2 regions of the Hydrogenophaga sp. RAC07 genome follow, and region 1 is predicted to be linked to the other one. Evidence: riboswitches for the same ligand, from Rfam matches in the RefSeq annotation. Region 1 holds a riboswitch; the other holds the start of a gene.
The links. A riboswitch is a leader RNA that binds a small molecule or an ion and turns the genes downstream of it on or off. The one in region 1 is predicted to bind thiamine pyrophosphate.

Region 1 (7,183 bases):
GTGGATCACGCGCAGCTTCATGAGCGCGGCCATGCGGATGGCGTTGCGGCTGTAGTCGCTGAAGGTGAGGAAAGTGCCGCCGTACGGGATGTGGCCGCCGTGCAGCGCCATGCCGTTCATGATGGCCGCCATGCCGAACTCGCGCACGCCATAGCTCAGGTGGTTGCCCCGGCGGTCACGCCCGGCTTTCACGCAGCCCTTGAAGTTGGTGAGGTTGGAGCCGGTGAGGTCGGCGCTGCCGCCGAAAAATTCGGGCACCAGCGTGTTGAGCGCATCCAGCGCGTTCTGGCTGGCCTTGCGCGTGGCCACCGCATCCAGCTTGGAGGCCACGCCTTCAAACACACCAGGCAACGCGGGCGCAAAACTCGCGTGCAGCGGCCCGGCCATGCGGCGCTCGAACTCGGCCGCCTCGTTCGGGTACTCGGCGCGGTAGGCTTCAAAACGGCGTTGCCACTCGGCCTCCAGCGCCTGCCCCCGGTCCACCGCGTGCCAGGCCAGCGCCACGTCGGTCGGCACCTCGAACGGTGGCGCGGTCCAGCCCAAGGCGTCGCGCGTGGCCTGCACCTCGGCCGCACCCAGCGCAGCACCGTGCACGTCGTGCGTGCCGGCCTTGTTGGGCGAACCCTGGCCGATCACGGTCTGGCAGCAGATGAGCGTGGGCTTGCCATCAGGACGGCGGGCCTGCTCTTTCGCGGCGATGAGCGCCAGCTCCACCGCCTGGGGGTCATGTCCATCCACCTTGGGGATCACGTACCAGCCATAGGCCGCAAAACGCTGCGGCGTGTCGTCGGTGAACCAGCCGTCCACATGGCCGTCGATGGAGATGCCGTTGTCGTCGTAGAAGGCGATCAGCCTGGACAGGCGCAAGGTGCCCGCCAGCGAACACACCTCGTGGCTGATGCCCTCCATCAGACAACCGTCGCCGAGAAACGCGTAGGTGAAGTGGTCGACCACCGTGTGGCCGGGGCGGTTGAATTCGCTGGCAAGCTGTTTCTCGGCCAGCGCCATGCCCACGGCGTTGCCGATGCCCTGGCCCAGCGGGCCGGTGGTGGTTTCCACGCCGGGAGTCACGCCCACCTCGGGGTGGCCGGCGGTCTTGCTGTGCAGCTGCCGGAAGCTCTTCAACTCGCCCATCGGCAGGTCGTAGCCGGTGAGGTGCAGCAGCGCGTAGATCAGCATGGAGCCGTGGCCGTTGGAGAGCACAAAACGGTCGCGGTCGGGCCAGTGCGGGTTGGCCGGGTTGTGGCGCAGGTGGCGGTTCCACAGCACCTCGGCAATGTCGGCCATGCCCATGGGCGCACCCGGGTGGCCGCTCCTGGCCTGCTCCACCGCGTCCACCGCGAGCATGCGGATCGCGTTGGCCATCTGGCGGGCGAGTTCGGGCGACGGGTTCTTCATGTTCGTGTTCCCTTCGCTTTCAGACAAGCCCGATGGCCCGCTTTTTCCGCTCCACCATGCGCCAGATGAAGGGCGTGAAGATCAGCTGCATCGCCAGTTCCATCTTGCCGCCGGGCACCACGATGGTGTTGGCGCGGCTCATCATGGAGCCGTTGATCATGTTGAGCAGGTACTGGAAATCGATGCCCTTGGGCTTGGCGAAACGGATCACCACCATGCTCTCGTCGGCGGTCGGAACGTCGCGCGAGATGAAGGGGTTGCTGGTGTCCACGATGGGCACACGCTGGAAGTTCACGTGTGTGTGCTGGAACTGCGGGCAGATGTAGTTCACGTAGTCGGGCATGCGGCGCAGGATGGTGTCGGTCACCGCGTCGGCGCTGTAGCCGCGCATGTTCTTGTCGCGCCAGAGCTTCTGGATCCACTCGAGGTTGATCACCGGGACCACGCCCACCAGCAGGTCGGGGTACTGCGCCACGTCCACCGCGGGCGTGACCACCGCGCCGTGCAGGCCCTCGTAGAACAGCATGTCGGTCTTCTCGGGCAGCGGCTCCCAGGCGGTGAAGGTGCCGGGCTCCTGCTGGTAGGGCGCCGCCTCTTCCGCGTTGTGCAGGTACTTGCGGCTCTGGCCGGTGCCGGTGGTGCTGTAGGTCTTGAAGAGGGTGGCGATCTCGTCGAACAGGTTGGACTCGGGACCGAAGTGGCTGAAGTGTGTGTTGCCCGCCTTTTCGGCCTCGGCCATCCTCAGCTTCATTTCCTTGCGGTCGTAGCGGTGGAAGCTGTCGCCCTCGATGATCGCGGCCGACACGCTCTCGCGGCGGAAGATGTTCTGGAAGGTGCGCGTGACGGTGGAGGTACCGGCACCGCTGGAGCCGGTGATCGCGATGATGGGGTGGCGTTCCGACATGAAGTCTCCTCGGTTGTTGTTCTGTGCTCAGTCGCGGAACAGAGAGCGCTCGGCAAACAGCGGATTGCTGTCGCCCTTGAAGGTCTGCGGTTCGGCGTGGTAACGCTCGATGCGCTCCACCTCGTTTCTGGAGCCGAACACCAGGCCGATGCGCTGGTGCAGCTCGGTGGGCTTCACGCCCAGCATGGGCTCGCGCCCGGTGCTGGCGCGCCCACCGGCCTGCTCCATCAGCATGCCCACCGGGTTGGCTTCGTAGAGCAGGCGCAGGCGGCCGGGTTTGCTGGTGTCCTTGGTGTCGCGCGGATACATGAACACACCGCCACGCATGAGGATGCGGTGCGCCTCGGCCACCATGCTGGCGATCCAGCGCATGTTGAAGTCCTTGCCGCGCGGCCCTGTCTTGCCGGCCAGGCATTCGTCCACATAGCGTTTGACCGGCGCTTCCCAGAAGCGGCTGTTCGACGCGTTGATGGCGAACTCGTGCGTGTCCTCCGGAATGCGGATGTGCGGGTGCGTGAGCTTGAATTCACCGAGGTTGGGGTCGAGCGTGAAACCGTACACCCCGCTGCCCACCGTGAGCACGAACATGGTGGTGGGGCCGTAGAGCGCGTAGCCCGCGGCCACCTGCTGCGCGCCGGGCTGCAGGAAGTCGTCCACCACCACCTCGCGGCCCGAGTCGATCACGTCCTTGGGCGCGCGCAACACGCTGAAGATGCTGCCCACCGACACGTTCACGTCGATGTTGCTCGACCCATCCAGCGGGTCGAACACCAGCAGGTACTTGCCGCGCGGGTACTCGGTGGGAATCGGATACGGCTGCTCCATTTCTTCCGACGCCATGCCCGCCAGATGCCCGCCCCACTCGTTGGCCTTGATGAACATGTCGTTGCTGATCACGTCGAGCTTCTTCTGCGTCTCACCCTGCACGTTGACGCTGTCGCCACCCCCGTGGTTGCCCAGCATGTCGCCCAGCGCGCCAAAGGCCACGCTGCGCGCAATCGCCTTGCAGGCCAGCGCCACATCGAGGATCAGCGCGTTGAAGTCGCCACTCGCGTGCGGGTAACGCCGCCGCTCCTCGATCAGGAACTGGGTCAGGGTGGAGCGTTTGGACAAGGGCATCGGTCGTTTCTCGTTGTTGTCGTGCAGGCAAGCTCAGCCCCGGGTGTGCCATTCGCGCAGCTGCGCGAGTCCGATCGAGCCGAGGTCGGGCACCACGCGCAGGGCGCCCGTGAAATCGTGGTGCGCGGTGAAGCTGTTGGGTGTGATGACGGTGCGCAGCCCGGCGGCGGTGGCCGCGCGCAGGCCGTTGGCGGAGTCTTCAAATGCCAGGCACTGCGAAGCCGGCAAACCCATGTCGCCCAACACCTGCAGGTAGACCTGCGGATTCGGCTTCTTGATGGGCGAGGAAGACGCATCACCCACGGCCAGGAACTCACTGCGCCAGTCCGGTCCGATGGCACCCCGGAGCAACGCAGCAATGTTGACCGGTGAGGTGGTGGTGGCAATGGCCAGGTGCAGGCCCTGCGCGCGGGCTTCGTTCATCAGCGCGAGCACGCCGGGGCGAAGCTCCACCGCGCCGGCGCGCACCGCGTGCTCGTAGTGCGCAGTCTTGAGCTCATGCAGGCGGTCGATGGTGGCTTGCACCGCGCCGGCGCCGAGCTCGGTCAGGTCGGGCTGCACGCTGCGCCAGTGGTGCAGCATGCGCTCCTTGCCGCCGCTGATCTCCAGCAGCCGGGTGTACAGCGCGGTGTCCCAGTGCCAGCCCACACGCTCCATGTCGAACGCGTGATTGAACGCGGCCAGATGCACGCTTTCCGTGTCAGCCAGCGTTCCGTCAACATCGAAGATCAGGGCTTTGAGCATGCGATCCACTGTAGGGACGGCTTGAACTAAGGTAAATTCAAGTTTCGTTGAATTTCGATTAAGTTAAACCTGAATGAAGAACGCGACCTTCCGCCAGCTGCGCGTGTTCAACGAGGTGGCGCGCCACCTCAGCTTTGCCCGCGCGGCCGAGGTGTTGCACCTCACACCGCCGGCCGTGACCATGCAGATCAAGGAGCTCGAAGGCCATGTGGGCCTGCCTTTGTTCGACCGTCGGGGCCGCCAGGTCTCGCTGACCACAGCGGGCGAATACATGCTCGTCTACGCGCGCAAGGTGCTGGCCACGCTGAAAGACGCGGAAGACGCCGCTGCGCGGCTGCAGCGGCTGGAGGTGGGCACGCTGACCATCGGCATGGTGAGCACGGCCAAGTATTTCCTGCCCCGCTTGCTGGCGGAGTTCCAGCGCGACCACGAGGGCATCGAGATCAAGCTGGCGGTGGGCAACCGCGAGCAGCTGGTGAAGATGCTGCACGGCAACGAGGTGGACATCGCCATCATGGGCCGCCCGCCCACCGAGCTGGCCACACGCGCCGAGCCGTTTGCCGCCCACCCCCACGTGTTCGTGGCCCCCGTCGACCACCCCCTGCTGAAGGTGGGCCACCCCACGGTCGATTCGCTCAAGCCTTACGGGTTCATCCTGCGCGAGCGGGGTTCGGGCACGCGCGCCGCGCTGGAGCAGTTTCTGGAGCGCACCCACATGGAACCGCGCGTGGTCATGGAAATGTCGAGCAACGAAACCATCAAGCAGGCGGTGATGGCCGGCATGGGCATCAGCTTTTTGTCGCTGCACACCATCGGCCTGGAGCTGGAGCACAAGCTGATCGCCATCCTCGACGTGGAAGGCAGCCCGGTGCTGCGCGGCTGGAACGTGGTGCACACACTGTCCAAGCTGCTGTCGCCGGCGGCGGAGTCGTTTCGTTATTTCATGCTGGAGCGCGCGGAGAGTTTTCTGGCCGACGAGTACGGCCGCTTCATGCGACTCGTTCCGGCAGGGTAAAAAAAAGCCCCCACGCTCCCCCGCTGCGCGTGGTCCGCTGCCCCCCGAGGGGGCTGATCCGGCTTGGGGCGGCCCGGCGCCGGATCGGTGCCCCCACGCTCCCCCGCTGCGCGTGGTCCGCGCTCGTATACTCCACCCCGTGCCGCAAGGCACATCCGCTAGGGGTGTTGTCCCGGGGTTTTTCACCCCGGGTGCGACTGAGAAAGTCCCTTTGAACCTGATTGAGGTAATCCTCGCGCAGGGAAGCAGGCCGATACCGTCCACCACCGCCATCAGGCGCTCCCGGTGGCGTCTGCCCAGCCCACCTGCCTCAACTTGCATGGAGCAATTGATGGCATCCGACCATTCGCATTCGTCACCGGCCAACCTGGCCCTCACCCCCGTGCCGCAGGGCGACCGGGTCTTCCACTTCCACGAACACGCCGCACTCTGGTTCAGCCTGGGCACGGGCCTGCTGGTCATGCAGATCGGCGCTTACCTGGTGCCGGCCGTGGGCACGCAAGACGCGCTCATTGCCATCGTGCTGGGCTCGCTCATCGGCGCCGGCCTGCTGGCCTGGACCGCGCGGCTGGGTTGCCAGACCGGGCTGGCCAGCGCCGGCCTGATGCACGCCACCTACGGCAGCGCGTTTGCGCGCCTGCCGGTGCTGCTCAACATCGCCCAGCTGGTCGGCTGGACCACCTTCGAGCTGGTCATCATGCAGGAGGGCACGGTGGCCATCCTGAAGCAGGCGCTGGGCAGCGAGCCCGGTGGCCTGCTCGACGGCACCGGCGGCAAGCTGCTGGCCACGCTGCTCTGGGGTGGTGTGCTGATCGCGCTCATGGCCGGCTCCATGCTCAAGCTGGTGCGCAAGTTCGTCAGCCGCTTCGGCCTGCCGCTGGTGATTGCCTCACTGGCCTGGCTCACCTGGCAGTTCGGCACCCGCCTGCAAGCGCAGGGCTTTGACGCGTTCTGGAACCGCCCGGGTGCGGGTGGCATGGGCCTGTTCTCCGCCATGGACCTCGTGATCGCCATGCCCGTGTCGTGGCTGCCGCTGGTGGCCGACTACGCGCGCCACGGCAAACGCGCCGCCACCACGCTGGGCGGCACCTGGCTGGGCTATGCGCTGGCCAACATCTGGTGCTACGCGCTGGGTGTGCTGGTGGTGAGCACGGTGGAGCCGGGCACCAACCTCGTGGGCGCGCTGCTGCTCGCACAAGGCGGCCTGATCGCGCTCGGCCTGATCCTGCTCGACGAGATGGACAACGCCTACGGCGACGCGCACTCGGGCGCGGTCTCGGTGCACAGCCTGCAGCCGCGCTGGAGCATCAAGCGCGCCGGCCTGGCGTTTGCCGCCGTGTGCACGGTGCTCGCGCTGTTCCTGCCGATCCACGCGATCGAGCCCTTCCTGCTGCTGCTCAGTTCGGTGTTCGTGCCGCTCTACGGCGTGATCCTGGGGCGCCTGGGCAGTGGCGCGGTGGTGCCGAGCGTGACCGCGCGCACGGTGGACTGGAGTGCGGCGGCGGTGTGGGTGGCCGGCATCGCCTGTTACCACCTGCTCAAGCAGTACGCACCCGACCTCGGCTCTGCCCTGCCCACCCTGGCCTTCACGTTTGCGCTGGCCGCGCTTTCAAGGCCGCGCAACGCGGGTGGCCTCACCCCCGCCCGGGCCTGATGGACCAGCCGCGCAGCGCTTCAGCCCCGTGCCCGCTTGTGTTGCGGGACCGGCGCGAAGCCGTGGTTCAGCGGACCATGGCCGGCGCCGGTGTACACGTCGGCGCCCTGCGCGATGGCTTGCAGGATGTAGCGGCGCGCCAGCGCCACGGCCTGGTCCAGCGGCTCACCCAGCGCCAGATGGGCTGCGATGGCGGACGACAGCGTGCAGCCGGTGCCGTGGGTGTTGCGGCTGTCGATGCGCGGCGAAGCGAGTCGCTGCACCGGGCCGACGCCGGTGACCAGCAGATCGGCCACTTCAATGCCCGGCAGATGCCCGCCCTTGAGCAACACCGCCGGCGCGCCCATGG
Region 2 (7,183 bases), 1.9 Mb from region 1:
CGTCCATGTTGGCTTGGATCAGGTGCATGGGCACATGGCCCGGCCCTTCGATCATCGTTTGCACGTCGTGTTGCCACGCGGTCTGCGTGAGCTCACCCAGCGTCTTGAGTTCGGCAAACTGCGCCTCGTCGTTGGCGTCCGCCGCGCTGCCAGGGCGCAGGCCGTCGCCGAGCGAGAAGCTCACGTCGTAGGCCTTCATGATCTCGCAGATCTCGTCGAAGTGCTCATACAGAAAACTCTCGCGGTGGTGTGTGATGCACCACTTGGCCATGATCGAGCCGCCGCGCGAAACGATGCCCGTGCGCCGGTTCGCGGTGAGGTGGATGAAGGGCAGGCGCACACCGGCGTGGATGGTGAAGTAGTCCACCCCCTGCTCGGCCTGCTCGATCAGCGTGTCGCGGTAGATCGCCCAGGTGAGGTCTTCGGCCACGCCGCCCACCTTCTCCAGCGCCTGGTAGATCGGCACCGTGCCGATGGGCACCGGCGAGTTGCGCACGATCCAGTCGCGCGTGGTGTGGATGTTGCGGCCGGTGGAGAGGTCCATCACGTTGTCCGCGCCCCAGCGGATCGCCCAGACCAGCTTGTCCACCTCTTCCTCGATGCTGGAGGTCACCGCCGAATTGCCGATGTTGGCGTTGACCTTGACGAGGAAGTTGCGGCCAATGGCCATCGGTTCCACTTCGGGGTGGTTGATGTTGGCCGGGATGATGGCGCGGCCGCGCGCCACCTCGTCGCGCACGAACTCGGGCGTGATCACGTCCGGGATGCGCGCGCCCATGGGGTTGCCGCGCAGACGCGACTCGCGGGCAGCGTCGCCCAGGTACCCGGCCATCCATTCGCGTTGGCCGTTTTCGCGCACGGCAACAAATTCCATCTCGGGCGTGACGATGCCGCGGCGCGCGTAGTGCAGCTGCGTCACGTTCATGCCGCTCCTGGCGCGGCGCGGCGTTCGCTGCAGGCCTGCGGCCTGGGCACGCAGCGCTTCGATGCGTTCGATGGTGGTGTCGTTCTGGCGGGCCTCGTTCTTCACACCGTCGTCCAGCACCTGGCGGGCGCGGCCGGCATAGGTCTCGGTGTCTCCGCGCGCGGCGATCCACGCACCGCGCACGTCGGGCAGACCGCGCGTCACGTCGATGGCGGCCGCAGGCTCCGAGTACGGGCCCGACGTGTCGTACACCACGACCCGTTCGCCGTTGGTGAGCGCGATCTCGCGCATGGGAACGCGCACACCCGGCAACTGGCCGGGGACGTGGAGTTTGCGGGAGGCGGGGAAGGGTTCGCGGCTGAGGGCGAACGGGGTGGCGGGCAACTTGTCGGACGCATGCATGGTGGCGGTCTCCGGTTCCGGTGGATGGGCAGTGAATGCTCCGGAGGACCGCCCCAGGGACCGCGACGGCGGGTGAGCCACCTCCGCCATGAAAAACGGAGGAGGGGGACACCCACATGCCGCGTGGGGCATGCGCTCTTCTTTCGCCGGTACTAACCGGATCAAGTTCACGGGTTTGGCTGGTCAGCCATCTCAGCGCCCGACCCTTTCAGATCGGTGCACCCCGGAGCAAGGAGGAGTGTATGCGCGCCGGGCGCTTGTGGGCCCGCCTGCTGCCGCGGGTTCAGATCAGGATGTCGAACAGGTTCGAGAACGTGTCCGTCCACGGCCGGAACCCGGGCCGTGGCTCCAGCACCCGGGCGTCTTGCAGCGTTGGCGGCAGCGCAGCGGCCTGGGCGGCGCTCACGAACACCACCCAGGTGGAACGCCGGCAGAACGGATCGCCGTGGCCACCCGGCAATTCGAGCAGCAACGCCACCTTGCCCACGTGTTGTGCGGCCGAGGCCATGACCGGGCGCAGGTCGAGGTAGGTGTTGGTGATGTGCACGGCGAGCAGGCCGTCGGGGCGCATGTGGCGCATGTAGGCGTCGAACGCCTCCAGCGTGAGCAGGTGGGTGGGAATGGAGTCGCCCGAGAAGGCGTCCATGGCGAGCAGGTCAAAAGCTTGCGGGGGTTCGCGCTCCAGCATCAGGCGGCCGTCGCCCAGCACCGGCACGATGTTCGCCGCGCTGTCCGCCAGGTAGCTGAAGTGTTTGCGCGCGAGGTCGAGCACCTGGTCGTTGATCTCGTACATGCGCATCTGATCGCCCGCGCGGCCGTACACCGCCAGCGTGCCCGCGCCCAGGCCCACCACACCGAGTTGGCGCGGACGGTCGGTGGGCAGGCTTTGCAGCGCGCGGCCGATGCCGGTGCGTTCGCAGTAGTAGGCGGTGGCGCGCTTCGGATGGTTCAGGTACTGCTCGCCGTGGGTGATGCTGCCGTGCACCATGCTGCGCATGGGGCCCAGGCCGTCTTCGTCCACGCCCTCTTCAATGCGCGTCTGGCTGTAGAAGTTGCGCACCACCTCGGTGTAGCCCTGCACATAGTCCAGCGAGATGCTGGACAGGCGCGCGCCGTAGAGCAACAGCGCCAGCAGCAAGGCACCACGCAGCCAGTGTGGCCGCTGGTCGCGCAGCTCGGGCCAGAGCACCAGCACCACCAGCAGCGCACACAGAAACAGGCCCAGCGGCAACTCGAAGTAGGCATTGAAGATCACCGGCGCCACCAACCCCACGAACAGGCCACCCAGCGCGCCGCCCACCGAGAGCATCAGATAGAACAGCGTGAGGTGGCGCACGGGCGGGCGCCGGCGCACCAGCTCGCCGTGGCAGACCATGCAGAACACGAACACCGCCGCGCACAGCAAGGCCACGAGCACCGGCACGTCCAGGCCCTGATTCATGGCGAGATCCAGCGCCACGAAGGCCAGCGGCAAGGCCACCCACAGGAAGAACGGGCGCACGTAATAGCGCGGTGCGTCGAAACACAGGATGAAGCTCAGCAGGTACAACGCCAGCGGCAGCACCCAGAGAAAGGGCACGGGCGCCACGTCTTGTGTGAGGTGGCGCGTGATGGCCAGCAGCAGCATCGAAGCGGTGGCTGCCAGGCCCACCCACATGAGGCACTCGCGCCAGCCGGGGCGGGGTGTGTCGTCCAGCGGCGGGGCGGCGGTGGCCGCGTCGTTCTGCCGCCGCACGGTGTAGGCCGCGGTGGCCACGCACACCAGCACAAACAGCGCGTAGCCGGTCGACCACACCCAGGCCTGCGGCTTCACCGCCAGCATCGGCTCCACCAGCACCGGGTACGAGAGCAGCGCCAGCATCGACGCCAGGTTGGACAGCGCATACAGCCGGTAGGGCTGCACACCCTGGCTCACAAAGCTGCGCGCGTACCAGGCCTGCATGAGCGGGCCGGTGGTCGAGAGCAGCAGGTAGGGCACGCCCACCGTGGTGGCCAGCACGCCGAGCACGCTCCAGGTCGGGTAGGCCTGGGCATCGAGCTTCCACGACGGGTCGGCCACCACCGGCAGCGTGGCCAGGCTCAGCAGCAGCAGCGCGCCGTGCACCCAGGGCTGGCGCCCGGCGCTGATCTTTTCGTGCAGCAGGTGCACGTAGGCGTAGCCCAGCAGCAGCTCCACCTGGAAGAACACCATGCACAGCGTCCACACCGACGACGAGCCGCCGAACCACGGCAGGATCATCTTGGCCACGACGGGCTGGATCTGGAACAGCAGGAAGGCGGAGAGAAAGACCGTGGCGGCGAAGAGCGGCATGGGTGTGCGTGGCGAGCCTGAGGTGCTGAAGTATGGCTGCGCGGCTGAACCGCCCGCCGTCTCGCGCGTTCAGGTGTGGCGCTGCAGAAACACGTCGATCGCTTCGTTCACAGGCTCCGGATGCGTGATCGGTCCCATGTGGCCAAGCTGCTCGAACACCACATGCTCGGCGCGAGGCAGAACACCCAGCAAACGCCGGGCGACGCCGTGGGCCGACACTGTGGAGCGAGCGCCCGTCATGAGCAGCACCGGAATCTCGATGTCGGCAAAACGGGCCAGGGGTGTGGGCTCGGTCATCAGGGCGTGGGCCCAGCGGCGCACGTTCGCCGTCGAGTTCGAAATCGCGGGTTGGCGCTCGGGTGGCGTGGCGTCCCAGCTGCCCGGGCCCATCCAGTAGTCAATGAAACATTGGGCGGCCAGCGGCTTGTCGCCCGCATCCAGCGCCGCCGCCGCGGCGGCGACGGCGTTGCGGATGCCGTCGGCTTCGTTGGGCGACGGGCCGTCGGCTTCGATCAGCGAGAACAGCGTGGGCTCGTACAACACCAGCGCACGCACGCGCTGCGGATGCTGCAGCGCCGCGATCAGCGCGACCGCCGCCCCATACGAATGGCCCACGAGGCTGAAGGCATCGCCGGCCCGGGCCAGCACCGGGTCGAGGAACGCCACTTCGTCGGCCAGTGCGATGCGGCGGTCTGACGGCCACTCGGGGCTGGCACCCGAGCCATAGGAATCGGGCACCAACACGCGGTGGCGCGGAGCCAGCCGCGCCATGAGGGCACGCCACTGGCCGCCGTGGCTCGCGTTGGAGTGCAGGCAGATCACGGTCGGGCCGGCACCGGCTTCGCGGGTGTGGGGTTGGACATCGGGCATGGGGTGCTCCATGGAGGGTGCTGGGCGTGCAATGCCCGTTCGGGTGCCGCTGCCATTTGACACGGCAACCGGGGTGTCCGTCGACACCCGGCGTTGTGATCGGCTTCGGGTTGAGCGCGATCAACGGGAACTGGCACCGCTCAGGACACCATGGGCGGCCCTGTCCCATGGCCTGTGCCATGGGACTTCACACCTTGATGGAGCCCTTCATGAAACCCGGAATGCTTGCCGCAGCGTTGTTTTTCACCGCCATCTCGGGAGTTGCCATGGCGCAACCGGCGGTTCCCGGCCCTCTGGCTGCGGATGAGGCGCCGATTTATGGCGCACAACTCATGACCCAGCAGGAGCGGCTGGAATACCGCGACCGGATGCGCGCGGCCCGCACACTGGAAGAACGTGAGCAGCTCCGCGTGCAACACCATGAGCAGATGCAGGCGCGGGCGAAGGAGCGTGGTGCCACGCTGCCCGAGTTGCCGCCGGTGCGCGGCGGCATGGGACCGGGTGGGGGCCAGGGTCCCGGCATGCCCAAGCGCTGAAACGCATCAGGCGGCCAGAGCGGCCCGCCCGTTCGAGAAACGTTGCAGGAACTGCCGTCCCCGTTCGGTGGACGGCGCATTGAAAAAAGCCTCGGGCGAGCCCGTCTCCACCACCACGCCGTGGTCCATGAACACCACGCGGTGGGCCGCCTCGCGGGCGAAGGCCATTTCGTGGGTCACCACCAGCATGGTCATGCCCTCGGCGGCCAGGTCGCGCATCACGGCCAGCACCTCCCCCACCAGTTCGGGGTCGAGCGCGCTGGTGGGCTCGTCGAACAGCATGAGCGCGGGCTTCATGGCCAGCGCGCGCGCAATGCCCACACGCTGCTTCTGACCACCCGACAGGCGCGCGGGGAACACATCGCGTTTGTCGAACAGTCCCACGCGCGTCAGCAGCGCTTCGGCCTCGGCGCGCACGTCGTCCCTGGGTCGGCGTTGCACATGCACCGGTGCCTCCATCACGTTTTGCAACACGGTGAGGTGGGGCCACAGCGCGAGCTGCTGGAACACCATGCCGATGCGCGTGCGCACCTGCGCGAGCTGCTGGTCGTTCATGACCACGCCGCCACTGGTGACTCCGATGGGTTGGCTGTCGATGAGGATGCGGCCGCTGTCGGGGCGCTCCAGCCAGTTGATGCAGCGAAGCAGCGTGGACTTGCCCGAGCCCGAAGGCCCGAGCAGGCACACCGTTTCGCCCGGCGCCACGGTGAACGAGATGTCGTCGAGCACACGCAGGTTGCCGTAGCTTTTGCGCAGCGACTGGACACTGAGGAGGGGGATGCGTGTGGGCATGGTGGGCTCGGTTGGGAGGTCAGCGCCGCGCTTCGGCCAAACGCCCCACGGCGGCCACGCCGGCCTCCACCACCAGGCAAAGCGCCCAGTAGAGCAGCACGGCGGTGAGGAAGGCGGCGAACGGGATGAAGTGGCGCGACTGGATGGAGCTCACCGCGTGGGTGAGTTCGGGCAGCGTGATGATGGTGAGGAAGGCGCTGTCCTTGATGATCTGGATCAGCTGGTTGCCCAGCACCGGCGCGCTCGAGAGCGCCAGCGGCGGCAGCACGATGCGCCGGAACAGGCCCAGGCCGCTGTAGCCGAACGCCACGCCGGCTTCGATGGGTGCGCGCGGCTGCGCCGCCCAGGCGGCGCGCAGGATCTCGGCCATGTAGGCCGCGTGGTACGCGGTGAGGGCGAACAGGCCCGCGCTCCAGGCGTCGAACTGCAGACCCAGCGACGGCAGGCCGTAGTAGACGATGTAGGCGAACAGCAGAAACGGTGTGCAGCGCGCCAGGTCCACCAGCGCCTTGGCCGGCAACAACAGCATGCGCTTCGGCGACATGAGAAGCATCGACAACAAGGCACCGAGCAGCAGCGCCGCCACACCCGCCAGCACCGAGAGCAGCACGGTGTTGCCCAGGCCCGAGAACAGCAAGCCGCGCTCCGACCACACGGTGGCGAAGTCGCGCATCATGCGGTGGCCTCGCGCTGCACGGTGCGCCGCTCCACCCAGCGCTGCACGCTCACCAGCGCATAGACGATGGGGATGTAGATGGCCAGAGCCACCAGAAAGGGTGGCAGCGGTTCGTAGGTCTGCGCGCCGATGCGCACGGCCGCGCGTGTGATGTCGACCACGCCCACCACCGCGAGCACGGGGGTGAGTTTGACCAGCTGCGACATCTCGTTGATGAGTCCGGGCAGCGCCGTGCGCCACACCTGCGGCAGCACGATGCGCCGAAAGCGCAGCACCCGGCCCATGCCGACCGATTGCGCCGCTTCGATCTGGTCTCTGGGCAGGTCGAGCAGGGCGGCGCGCCACACCTCGCAGTTGAAGGCGGCGGTGTTGAGCACGAGCGCGATCAGCCCGGCGGTCACCGGGCCCACCGACACACCCGCCGTGGGCAAGGCAAAAAAGATCAGCAGCACCAGCGTGATGAGCGGCGTGGCGCGCAGCAGGCTCACGTACACCGCCACCACGGGGTTGAGCAGCGGCACCTTGGCCCAGCGCGCCAGTGCCAGGCCCAGACCGAACGGAAGGCCCAGCGCGATGCCGGCGATGGACAGCAGCAGCGTGGTCAGCGCGCCGCTGAAGATCGACAGGACATCGGCGTGGGTCATGCGCTGAAAGGCTTCACTGCTCGGGCG

Region 2: it holds a riboswitch for thiamine pyrophosphate, as region 1 does, so the genes downstream of both, thiC (phosphomethylpyrimidine synthase ThiC) here and BSY239_RS04080 (purine-cytosine permease family protein) in region 1, are expected to answer to the same signal.

Annotation. Positions count from the first base shown of each region.
Region 1 is NZ_CP016449.1:869,926-877,108, reverse strand. Features, by position in the region: gene tkt (transketolase) at 1-1,398, opposite strand, end outside; gene BSY239_RS04100 (phosphoribulokinase) at 1,418-2,302, opposite strand; gene BSY239_RS04095 (class 1 fructose-bisphosphatase) at 2,330-3,421, opposite strand; gene BSY239_RS04090 (HAD-IA family hydrolase) at 3,455-4,165, opposite strand; gene BSY239_RS04085 (LysR family transcriptional regulator) at 4,239-5,180, shown strand; TPP riboswitch at 5,331-5,441, shown strand; gene BSY239_RS04080 (purine-cytosine permease family protein) at 5,512-6,834, shown strand; gene thiD (bifunctional hydroxymethylpyrimidine kinase/phosphomethylpyrimidine kinase) at 6,855-7,183, opposite strand, start outside.
Region 2 is NZ_CP016449.1:2,801,592-2,808,774, reverse strand. Features, by position in the region: gene thiC (phosphomethylpyrimidine synthase ThiC) at 1-1,327, opposite strand, end outside; TPP riboswitch at 1,449-1,563, opposite strand; gene BSY239_RS13075 (spermidine synthase) at 1,611-3,638, opposite strand; gene BSY239_RS13070 (alpha/beta fold hydrolase) at 3,708-4,508, opposite strand; gene BSY239_RS13065 (hypothetical protein) at 4,718-5,044, shown strand; gene BSY239_RS13060 (amino acid ABC transporter ATP-binding protein) at 5,051-5,836, opposite strand; gene BSY239_RS13055 (amino acid ABC transporter permease) at 5,856-6,512, opposite strand; gene BSY239_RS13050 (amino acid ABC transporter permease) at 6,509-7,156, opposite strand; gene BSY239_RS13045 (transporter substrate-binding domain-containing protein) at 7,170-7,183, opposite strand, start outside.